Regions from separate parts of the Vibrio japonicus genome, predicted to be linked through region 1. Evidence: predicted binding sites of a transcription regulator. Region 1 holds the regulator's gene; each other region holds the start of a gene.
The links. The regulator PurR, encoded in region 1, represses purine synthesis genes. The targets are predictions, from matches to a motif close to TNANGNAAACGTTTNCNTNA.

Region 1 (10,275 bases):
CTTCTAACGGTCGAGTTCAGATCATTGATAGCCTAGTATGTAATGGAAGTTATATACGTGGGTCTCGTATTGAAAAGTCTGTGCTAGGTTTCCGTAGTAACATTGCGTCTGCTTGTGACATTAGCGAAAGTATTCTGCTAGGGGATGTTAAAGTCGGTGCGGGGTGTGTGCTTAGACGTGTCATCATCGACAAAGACGCCGATATCGCGCCGGGCACGCAAATTGGTGTCAACTTGACCGAAGATAAAAAACGCTACCATGTCTCTGACAACGGGATTGTGGTTATTCCAAAAGGAGCACGCGTTGGCTACTGAGAATTTATCTATCCTCTTTGTAGCATCAGAAGTTGAAGGTTTGATCAAAAGCGGTGGCTTGGCAGATGTTGCCAAGGCACTGCCTGAAGCACTCCTTGAACTCAAATATGATGTTCGAATTACTCTCCCTGCGTATCAAAAAATATCAGGCATTGAAAATGCGCCTGTCATTTTAGAAACCAAACTCTCTCATTGGCCTCATACTGAGTATCGCGTACGAGAGTTAAGTGTTGCTGGTGTACCGGTTTACGCCATTGATTGCCCTCAATATTTCGACCGTCCTGAAATGTATGCTGAAAATAATCAAGCATACGATGACAACGGTGAGCGTTTCGCGTTTTTCAGCACCGCATGTTTGGATATGCTGCCAAAACTCAACTTTAAGCCAGAGATAGTGCATGCCAATGACTGGCATACCGGTCTTGTCCCATTTTTGCTCAAGCATCGTTATGCGCATGATGCTTTTTATGCAGAAATGAAGAGCGTGTTATCCGTGCATAACTCGGTATTTAAAGGGGTATTTAGCTACGATGAATTACAGTGTATTTCGGAGTTTCATGGCAGATACGCACCTGATGCGGCAGTGAGCCTAACCCATATATCGATGCTTAAGGCTGGCGTATTAAACGCAGACAAAATTAACGCTGTGAGCCCTACCTACGCCGAAGAGTTGAAAACAGAATTGGGGAGCCATGGCATGGCGGCTGAATTTCAGGCCCGTGCTGACGATCTCGTTGGTATCCTGAATGGCTGTGATTACTCTTCGTGGAACCCTGAAACTGATACTCTGATACCTGCCAATTACAGTGCTGACCTCGACAGTATGGTGAAAGGCAAAGCGGAATGTAAGCGTAGCTTGCAAGAAAGAGCTGGGCTGGACATTAAAGACGTCGCGGTATACGGCATGGTTTGCCGACTGACTAACCAGAAAGGTGTTCATTATCTACTGCCGATTCTTTCGAGGTTTCTAAAGTACAACCTACAATTGGTGATTGTTGGGACGGGTGAACCCGCACTAGCTCATAAGCTAAGAGAGATGGAAGCGCTGCATCCGGATAATTTTAAGTTTATTGAAGCTTACGATAACGGTTTAGCGCATTTGGTTGAGGCTGGATCAGATTTCTTCCTTATGCCATCGGAATTTGAGCCGTGTGGTTTAAATCAGATCTACAGCATGGCTTACGGCACGTTACCCATTGTTCGTGGGGTCGGTGGACTCAAAGACAGTGTGAACGATTACGATGAACATCCGGATGTCGCGACTGGGTTTGTCTTCATGGAGCCCGAACCGATGGACTTACTACTGACACTTCAGCGTTCTTTGCTGCTTTATGCACAACAACCTGAAGAATTCAGACGTGTTCAGCTCCATGCAATGCAACAAAACTTCTGTTGGAACAAAGCGGCTACGGAATATGTTTCGCTCTACCGCCAGGCAATTTAAGACCAGAAAAATAGAGTAAAGGCGTCAATTGACGCCTTTTTTCGTTATGAGACGGGATAAAGGGCAAGAATTGATATAAGCTGAATTTCAACGAGTCGACTTTGTGGTAGTCTTCTTGTCCTTCAATCAATCAGTTACACCATCAAATCGACGTTATGAGTTCTACACTGCTTTTTCACAAAACTTATCTGCACCCGACAAGTAAAGAATGGGTTGTGTTTGTGCATGGGGCAGGTGGAAGTTCTTCAATTTGGTTTAAGCAGATTAAAGCCTACAAGCAACACTTCAATCTACTTTTGTTGGATCTGAGAGGGCATGGGAAATCCAACCAATTGCTCAAAGAGTTGATTTCAAGTCGCTATACATTCAAAGAGGTGACCCAAGATATTCTTAAAGTCTTGGACCATCTTAAGATTTCATCTGCGCATTTTGTTGGCATGTCTTTAGGAACCATTATTGTCAGAAACGTCGCGGAGCTAGCCTCGGAGCGCGTTAAGTCAATGGTGCTAGGCGGCGCTGTAACGCGATTTAACATGCGTTCACAGTTTTTGGTACGTGTGGGTGACCTTTGTAAGCACATCGTGCCATACATGTGGCTGTACAGCTTATTCGCGTACATTGTCATGCCACAACGCGCTCAAAAAGAGTCGCGCCACCTGTTTATCCGAGAAGCCAAAAAACTGTGTCAGAATGAATTTAAACGTTGGTACATTCTCACCACTGAAGTGAATCCTCTCATGCGCTATTTCAAAGAGCGAGAGTTGCCTATCCCAACGCTTTACCTGATGGGGGAGTTAGACTACATGTTTATCAAACCCGTGAAAGAGATGGTGGCCGTGCACAATCGCAGCCAACTGTTGGAGATCCCAAATTGTGGCCATGTGTGCAACGTGGAGCGAGCGGATGAATTTAATCAGCACTCTATCGATTTCATAAAACAGCAAATTAGATCGGCGTAGCTTACTTATTATTCATTTACCCATTAAATGGGTGAGACGGCACCGCAATTCCAGCAGACACCGAACTGAGCTTCATTCCTTTCACCGCAACCATTGCATACCCAAGCATTCCCAATCGTAGGTGTTTGGTATTGTAAGATGACTTCTTGAGCTATACCCAATTGATGCTTATCTAAAAGCCAAACATAGGGTTCGCTGTGTTCACCAAAGGGGATTTCCCCCTGTAGTCCAAAAATACCTTCACCTCTTACCTCGCATTCAACACCATGAGATTTAAGAAGTTCGCAAACAATGTGAGCTTCAGGTGGGGTATTTGCGGTGAACACTTTCATTAAGACTGACCATTGTAGGAATGCGGGGATTTAAGTTTGGCCATTAGCCACTTCACAATAATAGGAAATAAACCCAGCAATGCAAAAGAGGCCAAAACAGAAGGAGAAACGATTCCCGACAGTGTGTCGATTTGAGCGAGTTGTGTTCCGGCGTTTAGGTAAACCGCCGTTCCAGGTAACATTCCAAGTTGGCTGACCAGATAGTAGCGGCTGACTGATATTGGCGTCAGACCCATAAGCAAGTTGATCAGGAAAAAAGGAAACACTGGAATGAGTCGCAGCGAGAAGAGATAGAACGCGCCATCACGCTCAACACCTTGATTAATCGCTTGGAGCTTGTTACCAAATTTGCTTTGAACCCACTCTCGAAGCAAAAAGCGGCTGCTCAAAAACGCCAAGGTTGCGCCAATGGTGCTGGCAAATGACACTAGGAATAAACTCACCCAAAAGCCGAAAAGTGCAGCGCCTAATAGGGTAACGACGGCGGCACCGGGTATTGAGAATGCTGTAATTGCCACATAAGCGAGAAAGTAAACCAACGCTGCCAGTGCAAAGTTTGCATTGATAAAATCGTCTAACGCAATTTGCTGGGCTTTGGCATTGTCGAGTGTCAGATACTGGCCGAAATTTGTCGCTAAGAAAATGATCAGGCCAAGCAGTATTAAGCCAAGGATCCACTTTTTATTCATTACCAAGTCCTACTTCATTGCTTACTTTGCTAATTATTCATGTCGTCTTGACTTAAACGACATGAAAGTGACATATCTGATAAGAACGCCTAAGTGGATAAAAAATTCCCTTAAAAAAACAAAGTCAGCACAGGGCTGACTTTTCTATATCTAATGAGGCTTACTTTCCCAGCATACTCAGCAGTTCTTGCCTGCGGCTTTGGGGGATAACCGACCAATGCGTTCCATTTATAGCGCCTTCTAAAGCCCATAACAGTTCCACATTGAGCTCGGACGTCTGTGTCGATTGAATTGCTCTAAAAGCCTCAACCGAACCTGCGTTTTTCAACGACTCGACATCACTGATGCCGGCTTTTTTCAACATGCGCTCTGTTGCAAGGCGCAAATTAGGCAAGTCTTTTAATCGAGTTGGCTTTGCTTCTGCTTGAATCTGTTTATCTTGCTTCGCTGCTTCAAGTGCGTCTTGGGCCATAGCTAAAGTGCGTTGCTCATCATTGGACCAATCCTCTGTCAATGCAAAATATTTGGTCACTACGGGGAAGCCACGCTTTTTATAAACATATGGGTCAAGCCCGATTTCTTTGCATCGTTTTGCAAGTTCGTCATCGGCCCTTATATGAAGTTTGTCGTTTACTACAAGTGCAAACATAGTGTCATCGGCAAATATGCCGAAACCACCAAACATTGAGCGGGAGTGAATTTTCCCCAGTCGCTCAAATAGCCTCATAGAGTCTTTAAGTATTGGTTTATCCATGCTGTGTTTTCTCGGTGTATATGTATACGCCACCAATTCAGGTCCGAGAGAGTAGCAAAATATTGCATACATTATGTCAGTAAGGCGTCATACAAGTGCATATTCCACTAAGTTTTGTGAAACGCCAACGGAACGCTGCTTCTGAGGAAGAGCCGACATCTTGTGGATGAAGAATCCATTGTATTGCATTTGCATTTTGCCATCGGCAACCCCGCTACCATACATATACATACTTAGGCCGGTGGCTTTGCGTCCTATCTTTTCAGAGTAGTTTGCCCTGTGCGTGGCTCTAATCGAACTTTCAGAGGATAAATAAAAATCGTTCAAATTATCATGGGGAGATGAGCTAAATGTGATCTTAGTTCCGAGGTGATTAGGTAGTTGTGCATTTAACCACCATCAATCAAAGGGTTAAATGCACAAAAAGGTTATTTATTCAGATTTTGCACGGTGCATCGTTCAACGATTTCTGGATGCATTTCAAAAACGCGTTTTTCGTGTTCTTTGTCTTTGATGCGCTCTAACAGAATTTCGAAAGCATTTTTACCTACACGGCGCTTTGGTTGGTGTACGGTGGTTAACGGAGGAGAGAAATATTCAGCCAGTTCTATGTTGTCGTAACCAATAACAGACATGTCTTCGGGAATACGGATCCCTTTTTGCTGCAGTCTGCTCATTAGGCCAAGTGCCATCGTATCGTTGAAACAAAACACTGCCGTAGGTTTTTTGTCCATTGCTGCGATTTTATCCGCTGCCAGTACTGCGGTATCACATTCGAAGTTACCTTCCAGTATCCAATCTTCTTCAACGTTGAGATTCGCTTCACTCATTGCGCGTCGATAACCAGCAATACGCTCTTGGCACGCTAACTTTTCAAAATGTCCACTTAGGCACGCAATATCCGTGTGACCGTGGTCGATCAAGTATTTCGTTGCTAGGTAGCCACCTTCTTCTGAATTATCGATGATCTTGTCAGCCTGAGAGCTTTCCGGACCCCAATCCATGATGACTTTTGGAATATCTTTGTGACGCTCAAGCATTTCGCTGAGTTCTTCAGTAAGATCAGAACACATAACAAGAATGCCATCGACGCGTTTTTCAGCCAGCATGCGGATGTAGTCACGTTGCTTTTCGTAGATGCCGCCCGTATTACACAGGATCAGCGTGTAGCCTTGACGGTAACAATAGCTTTCAACGCCATCGATCACTTCTGAGAAGAATAAGTTTGTTGACTGAGTCACCAGCATGCCAATGGTACGAGTCGTGTTGCATTTTAAGCTACGAGCAACCGCACTAGGCGCGTAATTAAGCTCTTTGACTGCTTCCATTACTTTTTCTTGAGTAGCTTCAGCAACAAAGCGTGTTTTATTAATTACATGTGAAACCGTTGTTGTTGACACACCGGCTAAGCGGGCAACGTCTTTAATAGTGGCCATAAAGTTCTGTCCTGTCGATTACTGCCACAGAAGTATATTCAAGTTTAGAATAATTTGGCAGAAAGTATCAGAAACACAAAAACCGCTTTGTTAGCGGTTTGTATTCATTTCGATCATTGTTATCGTTTGCGGACACAATTTTAGACTGCAAACCTTTTAAGAGCAAATAAAAGGTTTGCGTATCAGGGAGAAACCTACAAAAACAGAATCGCCTTTATTCTTTACCTTGTAGGTAGCGGCAATCTAATTCTAGGAAGGAAACAAGTAATTGTACGATAGACGCGTAGAAGCCAAATTTATCCAAAGACTGGCACTTTTGGGAAAACTGAGGTGTCCAGCTTAATAGATGCTGGTGGATAAGCTGTGCTTGCTCGGTTAGGGCGTTATCTAATTCATGCTCTTTCTCTAACTTGTTGGAAAGTATGATTAAGTTGCCTAAAAAGTCCAATTCAATTGCGATGTGATCAGCAGGTTCATTCAGGCTCTTGTCCACTTCAATATCGTAGGAGCGCATTAAATCTTCCATCTCTTTTGCTGGCTTATCGTTCAAAAGACCGGATTTTCCAATGTAAATAGAGGCATAAGGAAGTGCGGAATCTCTGTCTGATTTTAAAAAGAGATCGCAAAAGTCAGCAGCAAGCTCTAGCTGTGCGTCTTCTCTGTCTAAAAGACGATTTAGGGAATCCACGACTTTTGTAACAGCAGGTTTCAGCGACTCATTTTCGCCAAGTCCTGACAGGAAAGAACGAATTTCTACTGAATGATATTGCTCCAGACTCTCTTGCGTTAACTCTCTTGCCAAAAGGCTAGACAGCCACCAGTAGATTTCCGCGCGTTTTTCATTGAATGCTTTGATTTCTTGCATTAGCTGAGACTCCTAAGATAACTGCCAGGTAGTCTACATAATAAAAATGAACAGCGGTAATGGTGATTATGTCGATTTAAGTCTAAATATTAAGGATAGTAAACAGGTAAGCGGGTTTTGTTTTGAATCAATAAAAAACCATCTTTCGTAAATTTAAAGTGACAAATACTAGAAATGTTACTAGTTATGAATAGAATACAGATCAATATGAAGACCAAAGCAAATAAGTGGTGTAAATGAGTTATCACGTACTAGTTGTAGAAGATGACGCAGTCACTCGCAGCAAGCTCGTTGGGTATTTTCAGAATGAAGGTTACCAGGTGAGTGAGGCCCAAAGCGGTGAGGAAATGCGCGAATCGCTACAAAATAATGCCATAGAAAATAATGCGATAGATTTGGTGATGCTAGATATCAATCTCCCAGGTGAAGATGGCTTGATGCTCACTCGTGAACTTCGCAGTAAATCAGACATTGGGATTATCCTGGTAACAGGACGCACGGATAGCATCGATAAAATTGTTGGTTTGGAAATGGGAGCCGATGATTACGTCACGAAGCCGTTTGAGCTTAGAGAACTTTTGGTTCGCGTAAAAAACCTATTGTGGCGAATTTCCAATACGCGCAATGCTTCAGGCTCTACGGTTCAAACTAAGCAAGATGAGCATGTGGTTCGTTTCGGTGAGTGGACTTTCGACATACAGCGACGCGCGTTAAGTCATGCCGGTGAGCCAGTCAAATTGACTAAAGCGGAGTATGAATTGCTGGTTGCTTTGTCTTCACACCCTAAGCAGGTGTTAAGCCGAGAACGTATTTTAAACATGATCAGCCACCGGGTGGACGCGCCTAACGATCGCACAATCGATGTTTTGATTCGCCGCATGCGCGCTAAGATGGAGTTTGATCCTAAGAATCCACAAATCTTTGTTACGGTTCACGGTGAAGGGTACATGTTCGCCGGAGACTAAAACTCAATAAAAAAATACCGAGGCTTTCACCTCGGTATTTTTTATCCTTCGTTTTCCGTCGCTAAAGGCTTTTCTGGGGTAGATACCCAATCACGAAGTGATTGCCAGATACGGCCAAGTGTTTCATGCCAGTAGCGCTCAGTTTGCTCTAAGTACTTGGCTTTAGGTGTGTACTTCTCCCAAGCCTGAGTGACATTTTGAAACGCGAGATAGTTTGTTGGTGCTGGGTAAGGATCTAACCCAGCAGCGTGAAACTCATTAAGAGCTCGCTCCATATGACTCGCTGACGTCACCAATACGAGCTTTTTATAGCTAACAAATGCGGCGGCTTGGCGAGCTTCTTCCCAAGTGTCTTTTGCTGTTTCGAGAAGAATAATGTCCGATTTAGCGACCCCCAGTTCTAACGCAACCTGACCCATCATACGAGCATTGCTAACTTCTGCCCCCCCAGCGTAGCCGGAGAGAATGAGTTTTGCCCCCGGATATAGGCGCATAACACGAATCCCCTCGGCCAAGCGCATTAGCCCTGCGCGGCTTAGCTGTGAAGTTGGAGGCATTTCATCATCGACAACGTGGCCGCTACCAAGCACCATCACGTAATCTATCGATTCGTCCACAGGGAAAAACGCGGTGTATTGACGTTCAAGTGGCATCAGGAGTCTTGAAGAGACGGGCTGAAAGGCGATGAGAAAAATACCGATGAACGAAAACAGGACAACAAAACAGCCGGTCTTTTGATTCCTAGTGAACATGATTAACATTAATCCGACAATGCCGATGATCAGCATTGCAGGTAATGGCATAAGGAGTGAAGAGACCACTTTTTTCAGCTCAAACATACTAAATAGTCCGAAAAAACATCAGTTGATTATTTTTTAAGAGAAACCCTCTTTATTCCTGCTTTTCTTGTGACAGAATAGCAGCACGATTCGACATAATACCTTAAGCTGCTGTGACTGAAGACCGCAATTTCGACGATATTGCCCACAAATTTGTAAAAAACATATATGGCTCTGACAAAGGCGAGATACGGCAAGTCATTGTTTGGGAAGATTTAGAGCAATTATTAGACATGACGGGTGGGTCAGAGCAATCACTGAGCGTGCTAGACGCAGGTGGTGGTTTAGCACAAATGTCACAAAAGCTTGCCAAGCTCGGACACCATATCTCGTTATGTGATCTATCTTCGGAAATGTTGCAGCTAGCAGAACAGGATATTGAAAAAAACGGTTTGCTTGAGCAGTATCGCCTGATTCACGCGCCTGTCCAAGATATCGAACGGCATCTGAGTGAACAGGTCGATGTCGTGATGTTCCATGCCGTTATGGAGTGGTTAGCGGATCCGAAATCGGCTTTAGAAACATTATTAAAGCAGGTAAAACCAGGTGGCGCAGCATCAGTGATGTTTTATAACCACCACGGACTGGTATACAAAAATGTCGTATGTGGAAACATTCCTCATGTTTTGGAAGGAATGCCGCATCGAAAAAGATTTAAATTACAGCCACAGAAAGGCTTAAAGCCTGAAGACGTCTACCAATGGATAGAAGACGCAGGCTTTGAAATCTGCGGTAAATCAGGTATCCGCTGTTTTAGTGATTACATTGGAAATATGCAATACACAGGCGATTACCAGTATGAAGATGTGTTGGCACTCGAAAAGCAACTTTGTCGCCAAGAGCCATACCTCTCATTAGGCCGTTACATTCATGTGTGGGCTAAAAAGAAAGAAAAACAGGAATAACAATGAGTGAGATGACTCTCAATGCTGCAGAGCAACCAATCGATGAATTGGTAAGCTGGGTGAAGCAGCACGATTTCTCATTGAACCTGACGACTGAACGATTAGCTTTTTTGATCGCAATTGCCGTACTTAGCAACGAAAGGTTTGATGAAGAATTGGGTGAAGGTGAGCTGCACGATGCATTCACTATCGTCACTCGGCTATTTGAAGATACAGGGGAAGCGTCTGCTTTCCGTGCGAACAATGCCATCAACGAATTGGTGAAACAGCGTCTGATCAGTCGCTTTACCAGCGAGATCACCGATGGCGCGAGTATTTATCGATTGTCGCCTCTGGCAATCGGTATTACTGACTACTACGTTCGTCACCGAGAATTTTCTAAATTACGACTGTCGATTCAGTTGTCTATGGTTGCTGGTGAAATGGCAAAAGCTATTGAAGCCGCTCAGAAAGGCGGGACGCCAGGCCATTGGAAGAAAAACGTTTACGGGGTACTTAAATATTCTGTAGGGGAAATTTTCGACCAAATTGATCTTAATCAGCGCGTGATGGACGAGCAACAACAGTCGGTGAAACAGCAAATTGCAGACCTGCTAAACAAAGATTGGCGTGATGCAATTAACAACTGTGAAGCACTGTTGACTGAAACGTCCACCACACTAAAAGAGCTGCAAGATACGTTGCAGGCAGCAAGTGATGAGCTTCAAACTCAAATCCTCGACATCCAAGAGATCGTCTATGGTGACGACGAACTTGAGTTCATAGAAGAAGCC
Region 2 (10,275 bases), 1.2 Mb from region 1:
GAAATACCACCCTTGTATGTTTGATGTTCTAACTTAGCCCCGTCATCCGGGGTGAGGACAGTGCCTGGTGGGTAGTTTGACTGGGGCGGTCTCCTCCCAAAGAGTAACGGAGGAGCACGAAGGTGGGCTAATCACGGTTGGACATCGTGAGGTTAGTGCAATGGCATAAGCCCGCTTGACTGCGAGAATGACAATTCGAGCAGGTGCGAAAGCAGGTCATAGTGATCCGGTGGTTCTGAATGGAAGGGCCATCGCTCAACGGATAAAAGGTACTCCGGGGATAACAGGCTGATACCGCCCAAGAGTTCATATCGACGGCGGTGTTTGGCACCTCGATGTCGGCTCATCACATCCTGGGGCTGAAGTCGGTCCCAAGGGTATGGCTGTTCGCCATTTAAAGTGGTACGCGAGCTGGGTTTAGAACGTCGTGAGACAGTTCGGTCCCTATCTGCCGTGGGCGTTGGAAGATTGAAGGGGGCTGCTCCTAGTACGAGAGGACCGGAGTGGACGAACCTCTGGTGTTCGGGTTGTGTCGCCAGACGCATTGCCCGGTAGCTAAGTTCGGAATCGATAACCGCTGAAAGCATCTAAGCGGGAAGCGAGCCCTGAGATGAGTCTTCCCTGACTCCTTGAGAGTCCTGAAGGGTTGTTCGAGACTAGAACGTTGATAGGCAGGGTGTGTAAGCGTTGTGAGGCGTTGAGCTAACCTGTACTAATTGCCCGTGAGGCTTAACCATACAACACCCAAAGGGTTTTGATGGACTCAAAGTAAGAACATTGAATGTGTAGAGAACACAAAACAGCTTTCCAGATTTTCTCTAGAAATAGAGAGTAAGAATTTGCTTGGCGACCATAGCGATTTGGACCCACCTGATTTCCATGCCGAACTCAGAAGTGAAACGAATTAGCGCCGATGGTAGTGTGGGGTTTCCCCATGTGAGAGTAGGACATCGCCAGGCTTACATTTCGTTTTTAGATTTTAGAAAAATCTAAAGGCAAAAACTTAGACTTAGAGTCTAACCAGTGCGGAGCGGTAGTTCAGTTGGTTAGAATACCGGCCTGTCACGCCGGGGGTCGCGGGTTCGAGTCCCGTCCGCTCCGCCACTTATTCAGAAGCCCTGCTAGCAATAGCAGGGCTTTCTTCATTTATGGTATTTTGAAGTCATAATACCAATCTGGAAAATAATACCAATCTGGAAAATTAACTGGTCAGGTCTGCCCATTCTCTCGAACACATCTTGGTGACTCTGTTGGAGCATGCCAAAAAACGATTCCAAGCCCTACACACTTTGGAGACAATGTCTTCGTAATCCGCAAAAGACTGATTGGCGAGATAGTGTTGTCTCATCCAGCTCCATACTTGTTCTATAGGGTTTAGCTCTGGAGAATAGGGGGGAAGTTTGATGACACTGATGTTCTGAAAGCCATTAGCGATATCTTCTGTATGCCATCCTGCGCCATCCATAATGATGACGGCATGACGTCCTTTTTCAGTGACCGCCGATATTTGCTTTAAATGCTCAATCATGAGGTCTTTATTGACCCATGGGACAACGATAGCCTCACCAATACCTTTTTGAGGACAGACAGAACCAAATAGATACGCATATTCGAACTGTTGTTGCTTCACTGCTCTGGGACGTGTGCCTCTTTCAGCCCATAACCGTGTTGTTGTATTTTGTTGCCCAAATCGAGCTTCATCCTGAAACCAGATATCGACATGCTTTAAAGCGACATGACCTGGGATCTTAAGGATCGTTTCGTCTTGGAGTTTTTTTAAAATCTTCCTGTATCGCTTGGGATTGTTGTGGGTGTTTTGAACGGGAAGTGACCCATGAGAAACCCATATGCTCGAGTAGGTAATAGATAGAATCAGGATGATAATGCTGGCCAAATTCTTTCACAATATAGGCATGGATATCGGCGCCGGTCAGTCGCCCACCTTGAGTATCATGAGCTTTATCTTTGATGTATTGGCTCAATTGCTCCCTTTGTTCAGAAGTTAATAATGGTGGTCTTCCCGTTCTTGGCTTTTCCTTCAGCCCTTCTAATCCTTCTTCAAGAAAGATTTGAACCCATCGATTAACACTGGTTCGGCTCACCTTAAGAAACTTGGCGATTTGGGTACGAGAGTGTCCATCTTTGAAATGAGCAAGTGCGAGCAATCTCATTTTCATCTGGATGGATTTCTGCTGGCTTGCGAGCTTTTTAAAATCAATATTCTTGAGGCTATCCATAGCGAATACATTCTATTGTTGAATGGCCTTAAATTAGATCATATTTTTTCTTAGATTGGTATAATACCAATCTGGAAAATTAACTGGTCAGGTCTGCCCATTCTCTCGAACACATCTTGGTGACTCTGTTGGAGCATGCCAAAAAACGATTCCAAGCCCTACACACTTTGGAGACAATGTCTTCGTAATCCGCAAAAGACTGATTGGCGAGATAGTGTTGTCTCATCCAGCTCCATACTTGTTCTATAGGGTTTAGCTCTGGAGAATAGGGGGGAAGTTTGATGACACTGATGTTCTGAAAGCCATTAGCGATATCTTCTGTATGCCATCCTGCGCCATCCATAATGATGACGGCATGACGTCCTTTTTCAGTGACCGCCGATATTTGCTTTAAATGCTCAATCATGAGGTCTTTATTGACCCATGGGACAACGATAGCCTCACCAATACCTTTTTGAGGACAGACAGAACCAAATAGATACGCATATTCGAACTGTTGTTGCTTCACTGCTCTGGGACGTGTGCCTCTTTCAGCCCATAACCGTGTTGTTGTATTTTGTTGCCCAAATCGAGCTTCATCCTGAAACCAGATATCGACATGCTTTAAAGCGACATGACCTGGGATCTTAAGGATCGTTTCGTCTTGGAGTTTTTTTAAAATCTTCCTGTATCGCTTGGGATTGTTGTGGGTGTTTTGAACGGGAAGTGACCCATGAGAAACCCATATGCTCGAGTAGGTAATAGATAGAATCAGGATGATAATGCTGGCCAAATTCTTTCACAATATAGGCATGGATATCGGCGCCGGTCAGTCGCCCACCTTGAGTATCATGAGCTTTATCTTTGATGTATTGGCTCAATTGCTCCCTTTGTTCAGAAGTTAATAATGGTGGTCTTCCCGTTCTTGGCTTTTCCTTCAGCCCTTCTAATCCTTCTTCAAGAAAGATTTGAACCCATCGATTAACACTGGTTCGGCTCACCTTAAGAAACTTGGCGATTTGGGTACGAGAGTGTCCATCTTTGAAATGAGCAAGTGCGAGCAATCTCATTTTCATCTGGATGGATTTCTGCTGGCTTGCGAGCTTTTTAAAATCAATATTCTTGAGGCTATCCATAGCGAATACATTCTATTGTTGAATGGCCTTAAATTAGATCATATTTTTTCTTAGATTGGTATTAAGGATCGTTTCGTCTTGGAGTTTTTTTAAAATCTTCCTGTATCGCTTGGGATTGTTGTGGGTGTTTTGAACGGGAAGTGACCCATGAGAAACCCATATGCTCGAGTAGGTAATAGATAGAATCAGGATGATAATGCTGGCCAAATTCTTTCACAATATAGGCATGGATATCGGCGCCGGTCAGTCGCCCACCTTGAGTATCATGAGCTTTATCTTTGATGTATTGGCTCAATTGCTCCCTTTGTTCAGAAGTTAATAATGGTGGTCTTCCCGTTCTTGGCTTTTCCTTCAGCCCTTCTAATCCTTCTTCAAGAAAGATTTGAACCCATCGATTAACACTGGTTCGGCTCACCTTAAGAAACTTGGCGATTTGGGTACGAGAGTGTCCATCTTTGAAATGAGCAAGTGCGAGCAATCTCATTTTCATCTGGATGGATTTCTGCTGGCTTGCGAGCTTTTTAAAATCAATATTCTTGAGGCTATCCATAGCGAATACATTCTATTGTTGAATGGCCTTAAATTAGATCATATTTTTTCTTAGATTGGTATGACGTCCTTTTTCAGTGACCGCCGATATTTGCTTTAAATGCTCAATCATGAGGTCTTTATTGACCCATGGGACAACGATAGCCTCACCAATACCTTTTTGAGGACAGACAGAACCAAATAGATACGCATATTCGAACTGTTGTTGCTTCACTGCTCTGGGACGTGTGCCTCTTTCAGCCCATAACCGTGTTGTTGTATTTTGTTGCCCAAATCGAGCTTCATCCTGAAACCAGATATCGACATGCTTTAAAGCGACATGACCTGGGATCTTAAGGATCGTTTCGTCTTGGAGTTTTTTTAAAATCTTCCTGTATCGCTTGGGATTGTTGTGGGTGTTTTGAACGGGAAGTGACCCATGAGAAACCCATATGCTCGAGTAGGTAATAGATAGAATCAGGATGATAATGCTGGCCAAATTCTTTCACAATATAGGCATGGATATCGGCGCCGGTCAGTCGCCCACCTTGAGTATCATGAGCTTTATCTTTGATGTATTGGCTCAATTGCTCCCTTTGTTCAGAAGTTAATAATGGTGGTCTTCCCGTTCTTGGCTTTTCCTTCAGCCCTTCTAATCCTTCTTCAAGAAAGATTTGAACCCATCGATTAACACTGGTTCGGCTCACCTTAAGAAACTTGGCGATTTGGGTACGAGAGTGTCCATCTTTGAAATGAGCAAGTGCGAGCAATCTCATTTTCATCTGGATGGATTTCTGCTGGCTTGCGAGCTTTTTAAAATCAATATTCTTGAGGCTATCCATAGCGAATACGTTCTATTGTTGAATGGCCTTAAATTAGATCATATTTTTTCTTAGATTAATGGAATGGACCCTCTCTACCTAATCGGCTTCAAATGAGCCATATTGATTGATGAAAAGGCAATCAATAACAGTAAGAGAGGGTCCTATGACAAGCGTAACAGTCGGTTTAGATACAGCCAAATCTATTTTCCATGTTGTTGAGAAAAATGGATCTGGGCTCATACTCAAAAAGGCCAAACTATCGAGAAACAAATTGGTGAACTACTTCGCCAATAAAGAAGCTTGCACGATTGCGATTGAAGCATGTGGGGCGTGTCATTATTGGTATCGAGTCTTTAGTCAACTAGGGCATACCGTAATGATTATTGCACCTCAATATGTTGCTAAGCATCGTATCGGCAATAAAAATGATTTCAATGATGCAGATGCTCTTGCCGATGTTGCACAGCGTGAAGATGTAAAAACTGTTCCTCCAAAGAGCATTGAACAACAAGATATTCAGCTCTTACACTGAGTGCGCGAAAGATACGTGAAACAAAGAACAGCGTTAGGAAATCAAATTCGTGGTTTATTGGCAGAATATGGCGTGGTAATCCCAAGAGGATTATCTTCACTGAGAAAAGCACTGCCTTTTGTCTTGGAAAATCCAGAGAATGAACTAAGTCCCCTTGTTCGAAAAATTCTAAGTGAGCTTAATAATGAACTAAGTCATTTGGATGGCAATGTAAAAGAAATCGATAAGCAGTTTATTCAGCAAGGTCAAGTGAATGAACAGTGCCAAAAGCTTCAGACAATGACAGGCGTCGGACCATTAATTTCAAGCATCCTCTGTGTGGTGCTTGGTGATGGAAAAAGCTTTAAAAACGGTCGCCACTTTGCCGCGTGGTGTGGCCTTGTACCGAAGCAGCATTCCACAGGTGATAGGGCTCGCTTGTTAGGCATAAGTAAGCGGGGAAATGCCTACCTACGAACCCAACTTATCAATGGTGCAAGAAGTGCTTTGAAGCATGCAAAGAGCAAAGATGACAGGCTGAGTATCTGGGCAGTAAATTTAGAAATGCGAGCAGGGTTTAACAAAGCTTGTGTAGCCCTGGCCAATAAGATGGCAAGAATTGCTTGGGCAATGGTCAGTAAGCAAGAAGTTTACAAAACCCAAGCAGCCTAATAACTATAAACCAGCAATAGAAAACTAGAGGTTCCTTTTCAACAAATTGCTAAAGAAACAATATGATGATTGAAGGCTCATAACCACCTAGCTCTAATCAGGTTATACCAAGGGCTCCTTGAAGCCGTGGCGATTGATATGAAAGCTAGGTTCGGATATCCATCAAGGCGGGTTAATTTGATACCCAAAGCCGAATATATGGGAGCAATTGAGTATCAGAAGTTGTCACATTGTCTCTTGCAATAAGAGAGGGTCCATATATGGTATAACTACCTATCGAAAAGCCATACCTTGTTCTCCAAAATTTTCCCACGTTATTTATGACATAAAAAAGCCAGCATAGTTGCTGGCCTTAAAATAAAGTAATGAGGTTAAAGGATGTGTTCTCTTACTTCTGGATCTTTGCGATCTAAGTAGTGAATAGATTTAATTCTGCGAATAGTGCGGCAACGACCGCGGATCAGTAGAGTTTCTGTTGTCGCTATGTTGCCTTGTCGCGATATACCTTCGAGTAGATCGCCTTTAGTGATACCTGTTGCCGAGAAGATAACGTTGTCGCTACGAGCCATATCTTCCATCTTGAGGACTACATTTGCCTCAACCCCCATTTCCGCACAGCGTTTTAGCTCAGCAGTACCGTAAATTCTATTTTCCTCTGTGTCCCCTTTTACTTCGTGTCGAGGAAGAAGGCGACCGTGCATATCACCATCTAGTGCACGTATAACAGCAGCAGATACAACACCCTCTGGTGCACCACCAATACAATACATAGCATCTACTTCACTGTCTGGCATACAAGTCAGAATTGAAGCGGCGACATCGCCATCAGGTACCGCAAATACACGAACTCCCATTGCTTGCATCTCTTTGATGACTAGGTCATGGCGCGGTTTAGCTAAAGTGATCACTACGAGTGTGTCTAGACTTTTGTTTAACGCTTTAGCAATGTTCTCTAGGTTTTCTTTAAGTGGTTTGTTGAGGTCAATACATCCTTTTGCCCCTGGTCCTACGACAAGCTTTTCCATGTACATATCTGGTGCTTTAAGGAAGCTATCCTTTTCGCCAGCAGCTAGTACAGCTAGAGCATTTGATTGCCCCATCGCAGTCATACGAGTGCCTTCTATTGGGTCTACAGCAATATCGACAGCGTCGCCACCTAAGCCAACACTTTCACCAATATAAAGCATCGGCGCATCATCAATTTCGCCTTCACCAATTACAATCTCACCACTGATGTCAGTTTTGTTGAGTAGTGCACGCATGACTTCTACCGCTGCACCGTCAGCAGCGTTTTTATCACCTCTGCCAAGCCATTTATAGCCTGCCAGTGCAGCACCTTCTGTTACCCTTGAAAATGCCATTGCTAAATCGCGTTTCATGATGACTCCAAAATAGGAAAAAATAAAAACGGCAGAATTCTAACACAACGAAAGGTAAACGTTTGCTATTTTGAGCGAATGGACTTGAACTCGATCAAAACCGTGTTTAAATATTGATGAAAGAAGCGTTCAATTAGGTTTCGTCAAGATAATGTTAAACTGTGATGTTTTTTTGACCGAATGGTGCAAAATATCGAATATAGGGCGTGTCTATAATTCTCTGGCTGAGTAGAATGAAGATATAGAGTGAAGACTTCTTCACATTAAGCGAATAACTAAAGGTAGGCGACAATGTCTTTTGAAGTACTAGAAAAATTAGAAGCGAAAATCCAAACTGCGGTTGATACGATTGCACTTCTTCAAATGGAAGTGGAAGAGCTAAAAGAAGAGAAAGAAAAGCTTTCAGCGGAAGCAACTGAACTTCGTGCAAGCCGTGAAGAGTTAGAGAGCAAGGCGCAGCAGATGCAGCAAGAGCACTCTGCATGGCAGGAGCGTATCCGTAGCCTACTTGGTAAAATGGACGAAGTAGAATAATCTATTCGCTTAGTAAAAAGGTTGGCCAATGCCAACCTTTTTCGTTTCTATGGATAGCCTAACATTTTTCTTTTGTTGGGCGGACACCTAATGTATGGCAAAGAGCGTATGTCATTTCTGCGCGGTTTAGGGTGTAGAAGTGAAAGTCTTTTACACCTTCACGGCTAAGTACTCGTATCATATCGATAGCTTGGCTTGCACCAACAAGCTGGCGTGTTGTTGGGTCGTCGTCAAGGCCTTCAAATTGCTTAGCCATCCAGCTAGGAATTCTGACGTTGTTTTGTGCGGCAAAACGAGAAGCTTGCTTAAAGTTCGATACCGGAAGGATACCAGGTACAATTTCCACATCGATGCCCGCTGCTACGCAGCGATCGCGAAAACGTAGGTAGCTTTCTACATCGAAGAAAAACTGGGTGATTGCACGATTAGCACCTGCGTCTACTTTGCGCTTCAGGTTTAGAAGATCGGCTTGTGCACTTTTCGCTTCAGGATGAACCTCTGGGAAAGCCGCCACAGAGATATCGAAATCATGACGAGATTTTAAAAGCTCTACAAGGTCAGACGCATACATATCGGGCTTGCCGCCACCTGGTGGGATGTCGCCACGCAGGGCAACGATATTTTCAATACCATTACCCCAGTAATCATCTGCAATTTGAATCAGCTCTTCACGGCTAGCGTCAATACACGTTAGGTGAGGGGCGGCAACCAGCCCGGTTTCGGTCTTTATCTCTTTGATGATGGAATGAGTACGGTCACGCTCTCCTGAGTTTGCGCCGTAAGTGACTGAAACAAACTTTGGCTTTAGAGTTTTAAGACGGTGTACTGAACTCCACAATGTCTCTTCCATTTTTTCATTGCTTGGCGGAAAAAATTCAAATGAAACATTTATGTTGTCAGAAAAATCAGCAATATTCTGGTTTAAAGCGTCAATATGACCAGCGTGTGTGTATCCCATCTTACTCTCTCCCTGTGGTAGCCCTGCCCACAAATGTCTTAATCCTTGTGTTGACGTTTAGACGTCTATATGTCCACAGAATGAATTGAATACGATTTAATGTCAACAGTGTGATTATGAATTTTTCTCAAGTTGATTATGAGACATATTTGAGTTGAGGTTGGGTGTGCTAATCAGAAACGGCTTAATACAATATACTCTTTACTAAGCCGTTGATTACAATTGTTAAAAAATCATAGGAAGCTTGAGAGCAGGTTCAGATCTGATTGAATAGCTCCTGACGTCACCTCTCTACCAGCCCCTGGGCCGCGAATCACTAAAGGGTTGTCTTTGTACCATTTACTTTCAATAGCGAAGATATTGTCACATGGGAGAAGATTCGCTAGCGCATGCTCTTTACTTAATGCCTCAACTCCAACTGTGGCTTTGCCATTTTTCTCCAGGCGCGCGACATAGCGTAGGACTTTATCTTCACGCTGCGCTTTCGCTAATCGCTCTGCAAGCAGTTCACTGAGTCGTTGGCTTTTATCTAGGAAGTCGTCCAAGGAGATTCCTGTCAGATCTTCAGGCACTAGGCTTTCAACCTTTACAGATTCGGGCTCTAGGTTGAGTCCGGCCTCTCTTGCTAATATCACCAGCTTACGCATAACGTCAGAACCATCAAGATCGTGACGTGGATCAGGTTCGGTTAAGCCTTGTTGCCATGCCAAATCGATTAACTCGGCAAACGGTACAGAGCCGTCATACTGTTGGAATAACCAAGAGAGTGTTCCAGAAAAAATGCCTGATAGCGCTTGAATTTCATCGCCACTCTCGCGCAAGTCTCTGACTGTATGGTTAATAGGAAGTCCAGCTCCAACTGTTGCGTTGTATAACCAATAGCGGTTGATTTTAGAGAAGGCATCTTGAACTTGGTGGTAGTAGTGACTCGGAGCTGAGCCAGCGACTTTGTTCGCCGAGATTAAATGCATCCCTTGCTCTGCTATTTCTAAATATCTTTCGGCTAAATCCTTACTCGCTGTTACATCTAGAACAACGACATCGTCGTAGCCTTGAACGGAGCCAAGTTTTTTAATCCACTCACCTTCACTGTATGCAATAGATTCATCATCAAAGCGGTCGCTAACGGTTGATGGGTCTATACCTTCTGAGTTAAACCAGTAAGTTTGGCTGTCTACGACAGAGATAAGTTCGAAACTCATGCCTCGACGCTTCTCAAGCTCTGATTTCTGTTCGGCAAACAATGTCAGCCAGCTAGAGCCAATATTGCCTTTACCGCATAGTGCGATACCTATGCGTTTTTGAGCTTGGAACAATTGACTATGAATCGATGCAACCAGAGTAGCGGTGTCGGTTCGTCTAAGCACTGCGATAAGGCTGAGTCCCGATGGAGATTCTGAAACAAACTCAACGGGTGCAGCTTTCAGCTTTTGGTAGAAGCCATAGCAATGGTTGGCATTTTTCGTTACGCCTGCGCCAACAACGGCGACAAGGGAATAACCTTCTTTGAGCTTGAT
Region 3 (10,275 bases), 120 kb from region 1:
CTAACTCGGTCAAACTTCTCTGTCAGTTCCAACAACGCTGCATCACCGTCGTTACGAACTTTTGCAATAACCTCTGTGACCGTCGCCGTGATATTCGCGCCTTCTGCAATTGCTGGACGCTCCAAAATCGAATCTTGCTGAGATTCACTCAATGATTGCCAAACTACTGTTCTCATCTCGTTTTACTCCATCATCTTCTCAATCGGTAGAACCAGAATCGAACTCGCGCCCAGCTCTTTTAATCCTTCCATTGTTTCCCAGAATAAGTTTTCGGTACTCACTAGGTGAACAGCAACTTTCTGTTTATCTGCTGAGAGAGGTAGAACAGTTGGATCTTCCGCGCCAGGAAGTAAGTCTTTCACTTGCTCCAATTTCTCCACTGGAGCGTGTAGCATGATGTATTTGGATTCTTTAGCCTGCTGTACGCCTTGCATACGCGTAAGCAGTTTTTCAATCAGTGCTTGTTTGTCAGCGTCAAATTGGCCAACACGTTGAATCAGCGTCGCTTTGGATTGGAAAATAACTTCCGCTTCTTTTAGGCCATTTGCTTCTAAAGTTGCGCCTGTCGAGACAAGGTCAGCAATTGCATCTGCCAATCCAGCACGTGGGGCAACTTCAACTGAGCCAGTTAACATACACGTTGAAAACGGTACGCCTTGCTCATCCATGTACGCTTTTAGAAGGTGTGGGTAGGTCGTGGCAATTCGTTTATTCGCCAAGTCTTGTGGACCGTTGTACTCTTCATCTTTGTCGATCGCGATAGACAGTCGGCAACCACCGAAGTCCATGCGACGAAGTGTAGTAAATTCAGATGGCTCACCAAGTGCTTCGCGGTCAAGGCGAACTTCTTCTAGCTCGTTTTCACCAATAAAGCCCAAATCCACAACACCATCCATAATCAAGCCTGGAATGTCGTCATCGCGAACGAGAAGCAGATCAATTGGCATATTTTCTGAGTGAACAACCAGCCTTTCACCCATTACATTGAACTTAACCCCACACTTTTTCAGTAGCGCTTGGCTCTCTTTGCTGAGGCGACCTTTCTTTTGAATTGCGATTCTTAGGCGTTGTGTTTGCATTGCGTTATCCCTGCGTAACTATTTGATATTTATAAATTTAAAACCATTAAAACTGAAAAACCCTCGGAAGATGTTGGTCTCCCGAGGGTTTTAAATCTGAATTTGTCGATTTTAACCTCCGGGAGTTTCCTGCCTCCCGGGTATGCGCACATCTCCCGAAAGACTAGATTGGGTGATGGTGATGATGAATGTTCATTACAAAATTGCGCATAACTATTTAAACTCTAGATGTATCTAACTGTTAACATCCACACTAACTAAGGTTCGTCTTTTTTTCAACATCTATTTTTATTTTTTCTGACATTTTTTCTAACTCATTGATTATTAATAGACAATTCGTATCTACCTCAACTCGTGCCGATGTTAAGATGCTTTCTACGCAACAGGCCCTTCCGTAATAGGTCCCTCCGCAGCAGCTCCCTCAAACTTCGTTTCATACCACTTTAAGCCAGATATAAAAAAGCTCCACCAATTGGCGGAGCTTTTGAATAAGTTAAAAGGTATTCAGTTTTATATTAAGCGTTCTGGCACGATGCTATTTTGGACTTTGACATCCAAGATAGAACAACACACACCACGATAAATGCCACTGTTGCCGCGCTAAACGACAATGCAATTGAAGCCGTCATACCAAGCGAAACAAAGCCAATACAAGACACCAACGCAACCGAAAGTGCATAAGGCAACTGAGTTGCTACATGGTCGATGTGGTTACAGCGCGCACCTGTCGAAGACAAAATCGTTGTATCTGAAATTGGAGAACAATGGTCGCCAAAAACAGAGCCAGCAAGAACAGCACTTAGCATAGGCAACATTAGAGCGATATCAGTCGCTGCCGCCATATCACCCGCAATAGGTAGCATGATGCCGAATGTACCCCATGAAGTACCTGTAGAAAATGCCATCAAACCAGACAACAGGAACAAGATAACTGGCAACCAATGTGGAGCGATATTGCCTTGCGCCATAGTAGAAAGGTATGCACCTGTCTTCATTTCGCCTATAACAGAGCCAATAGACCAGGCAAAGACTAAGATAAGGATCGCACCAAACATAGACTTAGCACCAATCCAAAGAGTGCGCGCAATCTCAACAAATGGAAGCCCTTGTTTAAGCACTGTTACCAACGCGACAAACAAGCCAACTAAACCACCGTAAATGAGTGACGCACCCACATCCGTATTTTCGAAAGCACCAAGTAATGCGAACTCTTTACCGTCTGCTACTAGCGCTTGTGCACCCGTGTAAAGCATCGACGCGACCGTAGCAATAATCAGAGTAACGATGGGTAACACCAAGTCCAATACTTTGCCTTTATCGCTTTCACGAATATCAAGCTCTTCGTTTAACTCATGCGCTTCTGGTGCATCGTTTTCTTGATCTTTATCGAAACCACGTCCTTGGGATGCCGCGATTTCATGTTCACGCATTTTGCCGATATCTAGGCCAAACCACGCGACCGCAAATACCATTAGCAGAGCAAAGACCGCATAATAGTTCATAGGAATTAAACGAACATAAGCACCGAGTGCTGAGTATTCCGTAATGCCATGAGACACCAAAATACCGCCGATGATAGTGATAATGTACGCGCCCCAACTAGAAGCTGGCATAAGCACACACATAGGAGCCGCAGTCGAGTCCAAAACGTACGCCAACTTTGCACGAGACACGTAAAAACGGTCAGTCACAGGGCGAGATATCGCACCAACGGCCAAGCTATTAAAGTAATCGTCGACAAAAATGAATACGCCTAAAAAAGCGGCTAAAAGTTTAGAACCACGTTTACTTTTTACACGAGACTGCGCCCATTCTGCGAAAGCGCGCGTACCACCAGACAATGTCAGTAAAGCTGTCATCATGCCGAGTAGTAATAAGAAGCCAACAATGCTCATATTCCAAGTATTGATGCCACCGTCTTCAACAAACACACTTGAAACGGTTGAACCAATATAACTTAGCGTATTCCCAACTGAGTAATCATTCAGCAGGATAGAGCCTAAAATAATACCGACGCCCAAAGAAATAAGAACGCGACGAGTAATGATCGCCAGACTTAGTGCCACGAGTGGAGGCAAAAGTGACAAAGGAGATGATGCAAAATCAATTAAATTCATGATCTTCAAAAACCAGTTATAAATGGTTAGAGATCTACTGCAGACTTATTGCCGTAAATTGAATTTCTAGCAATAGTATTGAACTTAGCGATGGGGAAGCGAACACGTCACCCAGCCCTACAGTAGCGCTCCATAGTTTTACAAATTATAGACTATGGCAGTGTTACCCCTATTCGAGAATAACCCCAGCGAGCGCTTTTGATATGGACACTCACTTCGGCGAGATAACCTTCCATACTTGCTCATTGGTATCACCCCAACAAGTATTACTCATTTATCCCGCGCCTCTACCGCGATTGATGAATTTTAAACCAAGTTAAAGTGATTTTAACAATGATTTAACCAACATATCGCATTAGGTGACGCTCATTGTACTTATCCAATTGGCCATTTCAATATTTCATTCTAATTTAATGTTAAAAACACTGAGCATTTTGCTAGCGTAAGTTTCCACACCCTTTGCATAGTCATCCAATCACTTATTGCCGATACGGCCAATTTCATACACTTAAAATTCGTTTGGGCTAAAACATATATATCATTAACGATATTCAACAGTATGCCCGAGATTGAATATCAAGAAATGTAATATTTATCAAAGATGAACAATCCTAATTATGAAACACACCGCTTAATAGCAATACAGAAATTAGGGGGATTGCATATATTTATATGTTGTTCGGTTTAATGATTAAATAAGCCATTTGAAGCATGACAAATTATATAAAGAAGAATTTATCTAAATTTACAGAGAAGAGATTGTAATATATAAATTTCGGGATTATTATCTAATGAATTAGCTTATCCTTATTTAGTGAGTACAAAACATGTCAGAACTAACAAAAACACTATTAAACATTCGTAGCTTGCGCGCATTTTCTCGCGAGCTAACTCTGGAGCAATTAGAAGAAGCTCTAGAAAAATTAACGACTGTTGTTGTGGAACGCCAAGAAGCGGAAGAAGAAGAGCGTGCGGCTCGTGCAGAACAAGAAGCTAAACTTGCTGCGATTGCAGATCAAATAACAAAAGACGGCATTGACGTTGATGCACTAATTAGCGCTCTTGCTGGTGATACTAAAACTAAGTCAAAATCTAAAGCTAAGCGTGCTCCTCGCCCAGCAAAATACAAATATGTAGATGCAAATGGCGACGAAAAGACTTGGACAGGTCAAGGCCGTACTCCATCTTCAATCCAAGAGCAACTAGATGCGGGTAAATCTCTAGATGATTTCCTAATCTAAAATAAATGCAAATTAATATTAAAGCACTTAAATCGGCGCTTTAATATTAAGACAAAAGCATTAGAACAAAAAGCCCGCATACGCGGGCTTTTTCATACCTTTTATTCTTAACGTTCCCAGTACGCTTCTTCCAAACTATCTTCGCGTTCTGGTAAGCCACGAGACAAACGTGGAGAGTGCTGGACTAATACTTCATAGCTCGCTCGATTCGAATATTTACATACTTGCGAGAATGAAGAGTAAGTTAAGAATGCATGAGCATGTTTGCTTGAGTTAGGCACGTTTTCTTTATGGTATTTATTCGCTGCCATATCATGCAACAGCGCCGATAATGCGGCATCTCCCGCACCATTAGTATTCTTAATTTTTTCCGGGCCACCCATATATGGAGAGATATGAGAATACACTTTGATTGGATTCTCACAGCCGTTTTTAGATGCCGGGCGGCTAAATTCATAACGGTTAAATTCAGCAATACTACCTGGTAGCAGTGGTAAAGAAGTGACTCGTTTTGCGGTGTCTTCTGTATATCCGGCCATAAATAGACCAACTGGGCCCGCTGTACATAATACAAGATCAACCCACTCTAACGCTTTATCAGAAGCAGCCAGTGGATCCGTTTCCCCTGTTAATGCTTCAGCTTCATCTTCATTCATCGCAACCACAGAAACATGATCACGTAAAAAAGCTTGCCAATATTCTGGATCATCCTTAATCACAAACTTAGTACCCAGTGTTAATACCACTGGCACATCGTATTTCTTTGCATATTCAATCGCTCTCATTGTCGCTTCCGGCATTGGATCGCCTTCTTTACAACGCACTAAATAAGCGGTTAAAACTAATGCTGACGCGCTTTCAAATATCTTCTCTGGAATACTTTCTGGTTGAAGTTGGTTCATTTGTCCTTCACTAATTGCGAAAGTACGCTCACCATCTTCAGTAATCAGTGCAAAACAACGGCCAATGGCACCTTTGACACCCTGCAGATAATTCAAATCCATACGACTTGAGGTGTTGCACAAATAACGGTATCCGTAACTACCGATCTTAATATCTTGGCTCATTACACCTAAGAGCGTTGAACGGTCATCAGCAAGTACCGAATAATTGTGTAACGTATTGCCAATCGTTCCACCAGCATATTCATTGGTAATTAGGTTATTTTGCTTTAATTCAGTGTAAAGCGCTTCGGCCGTCTCATCGTCGATAACGAGTGAGTGCCCCTTACTCAGCTTATATTTCTCGATTAACTCCGAACCAACTTTCGCTTCAATATCCACCAATGTTTGGTCAATACCAATAATATGAGTGCGAGACATTTTTTTGCTTTCTTGTGATTGGCTGACGAGCGGATCACGCGCATGCACTGGAAAGTAGTGTTTCGATTTACGTTGGCCAGGAAATTTCATAACAAGGATTCTGAGTAAGGGATGAAAGGATGCCGGATTCTACATCGCACTTTTCAGTGCGGCAATATCCGGAATTATAGCAAACGTTTGCCATCAGCAAGAAAATGACAGGCTGATGGCATACTAAGAAATAAGAGGGATTTATTCCCCTTCCATAAAGCTTAAATCAGGCAATCTGTCTAAGTTTTCAGAGTAACGCTTCAGGTTAAATTCACCTTCGTTTTTCATTACATCAAAGATCTCAATGGCTACCGCGCACGCCATCATAGCAACGGCATCTTCTCGGCTTGTCCCTGTCATCATCAGACGCATCAACGTTTCTTTCACCTTGATAGGCGATCCATCTTCAAGCTGGTTTTCCACCACCTCAATAAGTTGCGCTTCTTCAAAGATCTGGTTTTCTTCACTCATTTTTTACTTCCGCATTAACTTGAATTTCGTCAACTATGCCACATATGGACAACCGATAGTGATAAAAGCTGATTATCATCGAACAAACGGGCAAAAGTTCAGCAGTTTCGAAGTGTGAGTTCGATCTCGGATCTGTCCCCTCGCCGGGCTTTCTGTTAGAATTTGCCTCCAGTTAATTTAAGTGGTGTTGAGTAATGTCTGAGAACTGTACTGACAACAGTAAAAAGAAAGTAATCGTCGGCATGTCGGGCGGTGTTGATTCATCGGTTTCTGCGTATCTTCTAAAGCAACAGGGCTACCAAGTCGAAGGCCTGTTTATGAAGAACTGGGAAGAGGATGACAACGAAGAATACTGTACAGCAGCAGAAGATCTAGCTGATGCTCAGGCAGTATGTGACAAGCTTGGCATCCACCTACATACTATTAACTTTGCTGCAGAATATTGGGACAACGTATTTGAGTACTTCCTTGCTGAATACAAAGCTGGCCGTACCCCAAACCCAGACATTCTTTGCAACAAAGAAATTAAATTTAAAGCATTCTTAGAGTTTGCAGATGAAGTGCTAGACGCAGACTACATCGCAATGGGTCACTACGTACGTCGTACTTTCCCAGAGAATGGTGAAAAGCCACAAATGCTACGTGGCCTAGACGGTAACAAAGACCAAAGTTACTTCTTATATACACTTAGCAGTGAGCAAATCGCACGCAGCCTATTCCCTGTGGGTGAACTAGAAAAACCTGAAGTTCGTCGCATAGCAGAAGAACAAGATCTAATTACGGCTAAGAAGAAAGATTCGACTGGTATTTGTTTTATCGGTGAGCGCAAATTTACTGACTTCTTGTCTCGCTATCTTCCTGCTCAACCAGGTAAAATTGAAACACCTGAAGGTAAAGTCATTGGTGAACATCAAGGTTTGATGTACCACACGCTAGGCCAGCGCAAAGGTCTGCACATTGGCGGTACCAAAGGTGGCGGCGGTAATGAAGACCCGTGGTACGTTGCGGACAAAGATCTTAAACGCAATGTGTTGATCGCTGTTCAAGGCGCTGACCACCCACTGCTAAAATCACAAGGTTTGATCGCTTCGCAACTCCATTGGGTAGACCGCACAGTAATTAAAGAACCTGTGCAGTGCACCGTAAAAACACGTTACCGTCAAACCGATATTCCATGTACTATCATCCCAATCGATGATGAGAACATTAAAGTGATTTTTGATGAGCCTCAGGTAGCGGTAACACCGGGACAATCGGCCGTATTTTATAGTGGTGATGTTTGCCTAGGTGGCGGCATTATCGAACAACGCATTTAACTTCATCGTCTATTAGGAGTATTACTACGTGGCTAACACACTCTACGACCGCACTATCGCATTTGCAGGAATTTGCCAGGCTGTTGCATTGGTTCAACAGGTAGCGAAAAACGGTCACTGTGATAATGACGCGTTCGAAACTTCCCTAAAAGCGATTTTGAATACTAACCCGAGTAATACGGTCAGCGTTTACGGTCGAGAATCTGACCTAAAACTTGGCCTTGAGTGTCTGGTAAAAGGTATTGATAGTACGCCAACTGGCAGTGAAGTGACTCGCTACATTATTAGCCTGATGGCATTAGAGCGTAAACTGAGTTCGCGCAATGATGCTATGTCTCAACTTGGTGACCGCATTCAAATGCTAGAACGTCAACTTCAGCATTTCGATCTGCTTGATGAACAGATGATCAGCAACCTAGCCAGTGTTTACCTTGATGTTATCAGCCCTATTGGCCCGCGCATTCAAGTCACAGGCACTCCGTCCGTTCTACAGCAAACCAGCAATCAGCACAAAGTACGTGCCCTACTCCTTTCAGGCATCCGTAGCGCAGTGTTGTGGCGTCAAGTGGGCGGTAAACGTCGTCACTTGATTTTTGGACGTAAAAAAATGGTTGAACAGGCGCAAATCCTGCTCGCCCGAATGTAGACATTCATCCAGTAGCTCGCGCCTTGTCGCGAGCTCATTTTTTTGATTCAAATAACTTTCGCGCAAACGTTTGCGCAATATTCGTGACAATTGCCACTGTTATTGGTATAAAGCTCACGAAATTTAGAAACTCAATTCAGGAGAACACCATGGAACTGTCAGCATTGACTGCTGTTTCACCAGTAGACGGCCGTTACGGAAGTAAAACAATTGCACTACGCAGCATCTTTAGCGAGTTTGGCCTACTAAAGTACCGCTCTATCGTTGAAATCCGTTGGCTACAAAAACTAGCAGCGACAGACGCGATCAAGGAAGTACCAGCATTCAGTGCAGAAGCAAACCAGTTCCTAGATGATCTAGCGGCAAACTTCAGTGAAGAAGACGCACTTCGCATCAAAGAGATCGAGCGCACGACTAACCACGACGTAAAAGCGGTTGAATACTTCCTGAAAGAGAAAGTAGCAGGCGTACCTGAACTGCACGCGGTAAACGAGTTCATCCACTTTGCGTGTACTTCTGAAGACATTAACAACACCTCTCACGCGCTAATGCTTAAAGAAGCACGTGAAACGGTTATCCTGCCTGAGATCCGCAACCTAATTGACGCGATAAAAGCATTGGCAGTGGAATACCGCGACATTCCACTTCTATCTCGTACACACGGTCAGCCAGCGTCTCCATCAACAATGGGTAAAGAGATGGCGAACGTGGCGTACCGCATGGAACGTCAATACAAGCAAATCGAGAACGTTGAGATCCTAGCGAAAATCAACGGCGCAGTAGGTAACTACAACGCTCACCTATCGGCTTACCCTGAACTAGACTGGCACCAGTTCTCTGAAGAGTTCATCACTGAATCTCTAGGCGTGACTTGGAACCCTTACACAACTCAAATCGAGCCTCACGACTACATCGCTGAGCTATTTGACGCGGTTGCACGTTTCAACACTATCCTAATCGACTTCGATCGTGACGTTTGGGGTTACATCGCTCTTGGTCACTTCAAGCAAAAAACGATTGCTGGCGAAATCGGCTCTTCAACAATGCCGCATAAAGTAAACCCAATCGACTTCGAAAACTCTGAAGGTAACCTTGGTCTAGCAAACGCAGTATTCGGCCACCTAGCGCAAAAACTGCCTATCTCTCGCTGGCAACGTGACCTAACTGACTCAACAGTTCTACGTAACCTAGGTGTTGGTGTTGGTTACGCGATCATCGCTTACACTTCAACGCTAAAAGGCATCAGCAAGCTAGAAGTTAACCGCGAAGCGCTACTGAAAGAACTGGACCAAAACTGGGAAGTACTTGCAGAGCCAGTACAAACGGTTATGCGTCGTTACGGTATCGACAAGCCTTACGAGAAGCTAAAAGAGCTAACTCGTGGTAAGCGTGTAGACGGCGAAGCAATGCGTAACTTCATCGACGGTCTTGAGCTTCCTGAGCACGAGAAAGCACGCTTGAAAGAAATGACGCCAGCTAACTACATCGGTCAAGCAATCGAGCTGACTGACAAGCTGTAAGAGCAAGTTTCTGATTTGTAAAAGGCTGATGTGAACCATCAGCCTATTTTATTTCTTCTGCTCTATTTCTTCTGGAAAAATAGAGTTATCTTGCCGACCTCAACCCCAAATTTGTTGATACTGGTAATATTAAACACGTGCTTATCGTCCTGACGATAAAGCCAATCATCAAAACTCACTACCACAGTAGAATCTTCGAGTTTTAATTCGAAGTCGTACTGCCACTGCAGAGCGTTACCGACTTCCCTCCCCTTCGCTACGCCAATAATATCATCCGCTACACCTTGATATTCACTGTCGTTAAAACGGGTGATTTTCCACACTCGCTGATCCACTTCTCCATCGTTAAATACGAAATCTTCTGTGAGCGTTAAAGTATCATTGTCAATCGTTCCAACAATATCGACTTCAAATCGGCGGGTTTGCTTGCCTGAATAATCTTGAACCATTCCCCAAGCCGTCACTTCACCATTGAAATAGTCAAACAAATCAAACGTCGGCTGACTGGATTGGTAATCCTCAAGATCGCTAGA

Region 2: a site for PurR is predicted at 7,317-7,336, ahead of glpX (class II fructose-bisphosphatase). Genes of this name have one in related genera too.
Region 3: a site for PurR is predicted at 5,925-5,944, ahead of NP165_RS07845 (inosine/guanosine kinase). Genes of this name have one in related genera too.

What each region holds. Positions count from the first base shown of each region.
Region 1 covers NZ_CP102096.1:1,772,179-1,782,453, reverse strand. Annotated here, with positions in the region: gene glgC (glucose-1-phosphate adenylyltransferase) at 1-314, shown strand, start outside; gene glgA (glycogen synthase GlgA) at 304-1,758, shown strand; gene NP165_RS08420 (alpha/beta fold hydrolase) at 1,914-2,717, shown strand; gene NP165_RS08415 (putative signal transducing protein) at 2,741-3,049, opposite strand; gene NP165_RS08410 (TVP38/TMEM64 family protein) at 3,049-3,738, opposite strand; gene NP165_RS08405 (TfoX/Sxy family DNA transformation protein) at 3,899-4,492, opposite strand; cyclic di-GMP riboswitch class I at 4,694-4,779, opposite strand; gene purR (HTH-type transcriptional repressor PurR) at 4,921-5,928, opposite strand; gene torD (molecular chaperone TorD) at 6,143-6,793, opposite strand; gene torR (two-component system response regulator TorR) at 7,030-7,758, shown strand; gene elyC (envelope biogenesis factor ElyC) at 7,800-8,597, opposite strand; gene cmoM (tRNA uridine 5-oxyacetic acid(34) methyltransferase CmoM) at 8,711-9,502, shown strand; gene mukF (chromosome partition protein MukF) at 9,505-10,275, shown strand, end outside.
Region 2 covers NZ_CP102096.1:173,321-183,595, forward strand. Annotated here, with positions in the region: rRNA gene NP165_RS00830 (23S ribosomal RNA) at 1-737, shown strand, start outside; rRNA gene rrf (5S ribosomal RNA) at 843-959, shown strand; tRNA gene NP165_RS00840 (tRNA-Asp) at 1,028-1,104, shown strand; one part of gene NP165_RS20025 (IS630 family transposase) at 1,202-1,777, opposite strand; one part of gene NP165_RS20025 (IS630 family transposase) at 1,779-2,237, opposite strand; one part of gene NP165_RS20030 (IS630 family transposase) at 2,317-2,892, opposite strand; one part of gene NP165_RS20030 (IS630 family transposase) at 2,894-3,352, opposite strand; gene NP165_RS00865 (IS630 family transposase) at 3,414-3,902, opposite strand; gene NP165_RS20035 (transposase) at 3,936-4,349, opposite strand; gene NP165_RS00875 (IS630 family transposase) at 4,234-4,722, opposite strand; partial or broken gene NP165_RS00880 (IS110 family RNA-guided transposase) at 4,868-5,887, shown strand; gene glpX (class II fructose-bisphosphatase) at 6,259-7,266, opposite strand; gene zapB (cell division protein ZapB) at 7,558-7,800, shown strand; gene metF (methylenetetrahydrofolate reductase) at 7,859-8,758, opposite strand; gene NP165_RS00900 (bifunctional aspartate kinase/homoserine dehydrogenase II) at 8,992-10,275, opposite strand, start outside.
Region 3 covers NZ_CP102096.1:1,647,506-1,657,780, forward strand. Annotated here, with positions in the region: gene hisD (histidinol dehydrogenase) at 1-176, opposite strand, end outside; gene hisG (ATP phosphoribosyltransferase) at 183-1,079, opposite strand; His leader region at 1,131-1,267, opposite strand; gene tet(35) (tetracycline efflux Na+/H+ antiporter family transporter Tet(35)) at 1,595-3,196, opposite strand; lysine riboswitch at 3,312-3,494, opposite strand; gene NP165_RS07840 (H-NS histone family protein) at 4,024-4,437, shown strand; gene NP165_RS07845 (inosine/guanosine kinase) at 4,545-5,849, opposite strand; gene NP165_RS07850 (hypothetical protein) at 5,991-6,260, opposite strand; gene mnmA (tRNA 2-thiouridine(34) synthase MnmA) at 6,455-7,576, shown strand; gene hflD (high frequency lysogenization protein HflD) at 7,605-8,222, shown strand; gene purB (adenylosuccinate lyase) at 8,372-9,742, shown strand; gene NP165_RS07870 (DUF3833 domain-containing protein) at 9,805-10,275, opposite strand, start outside.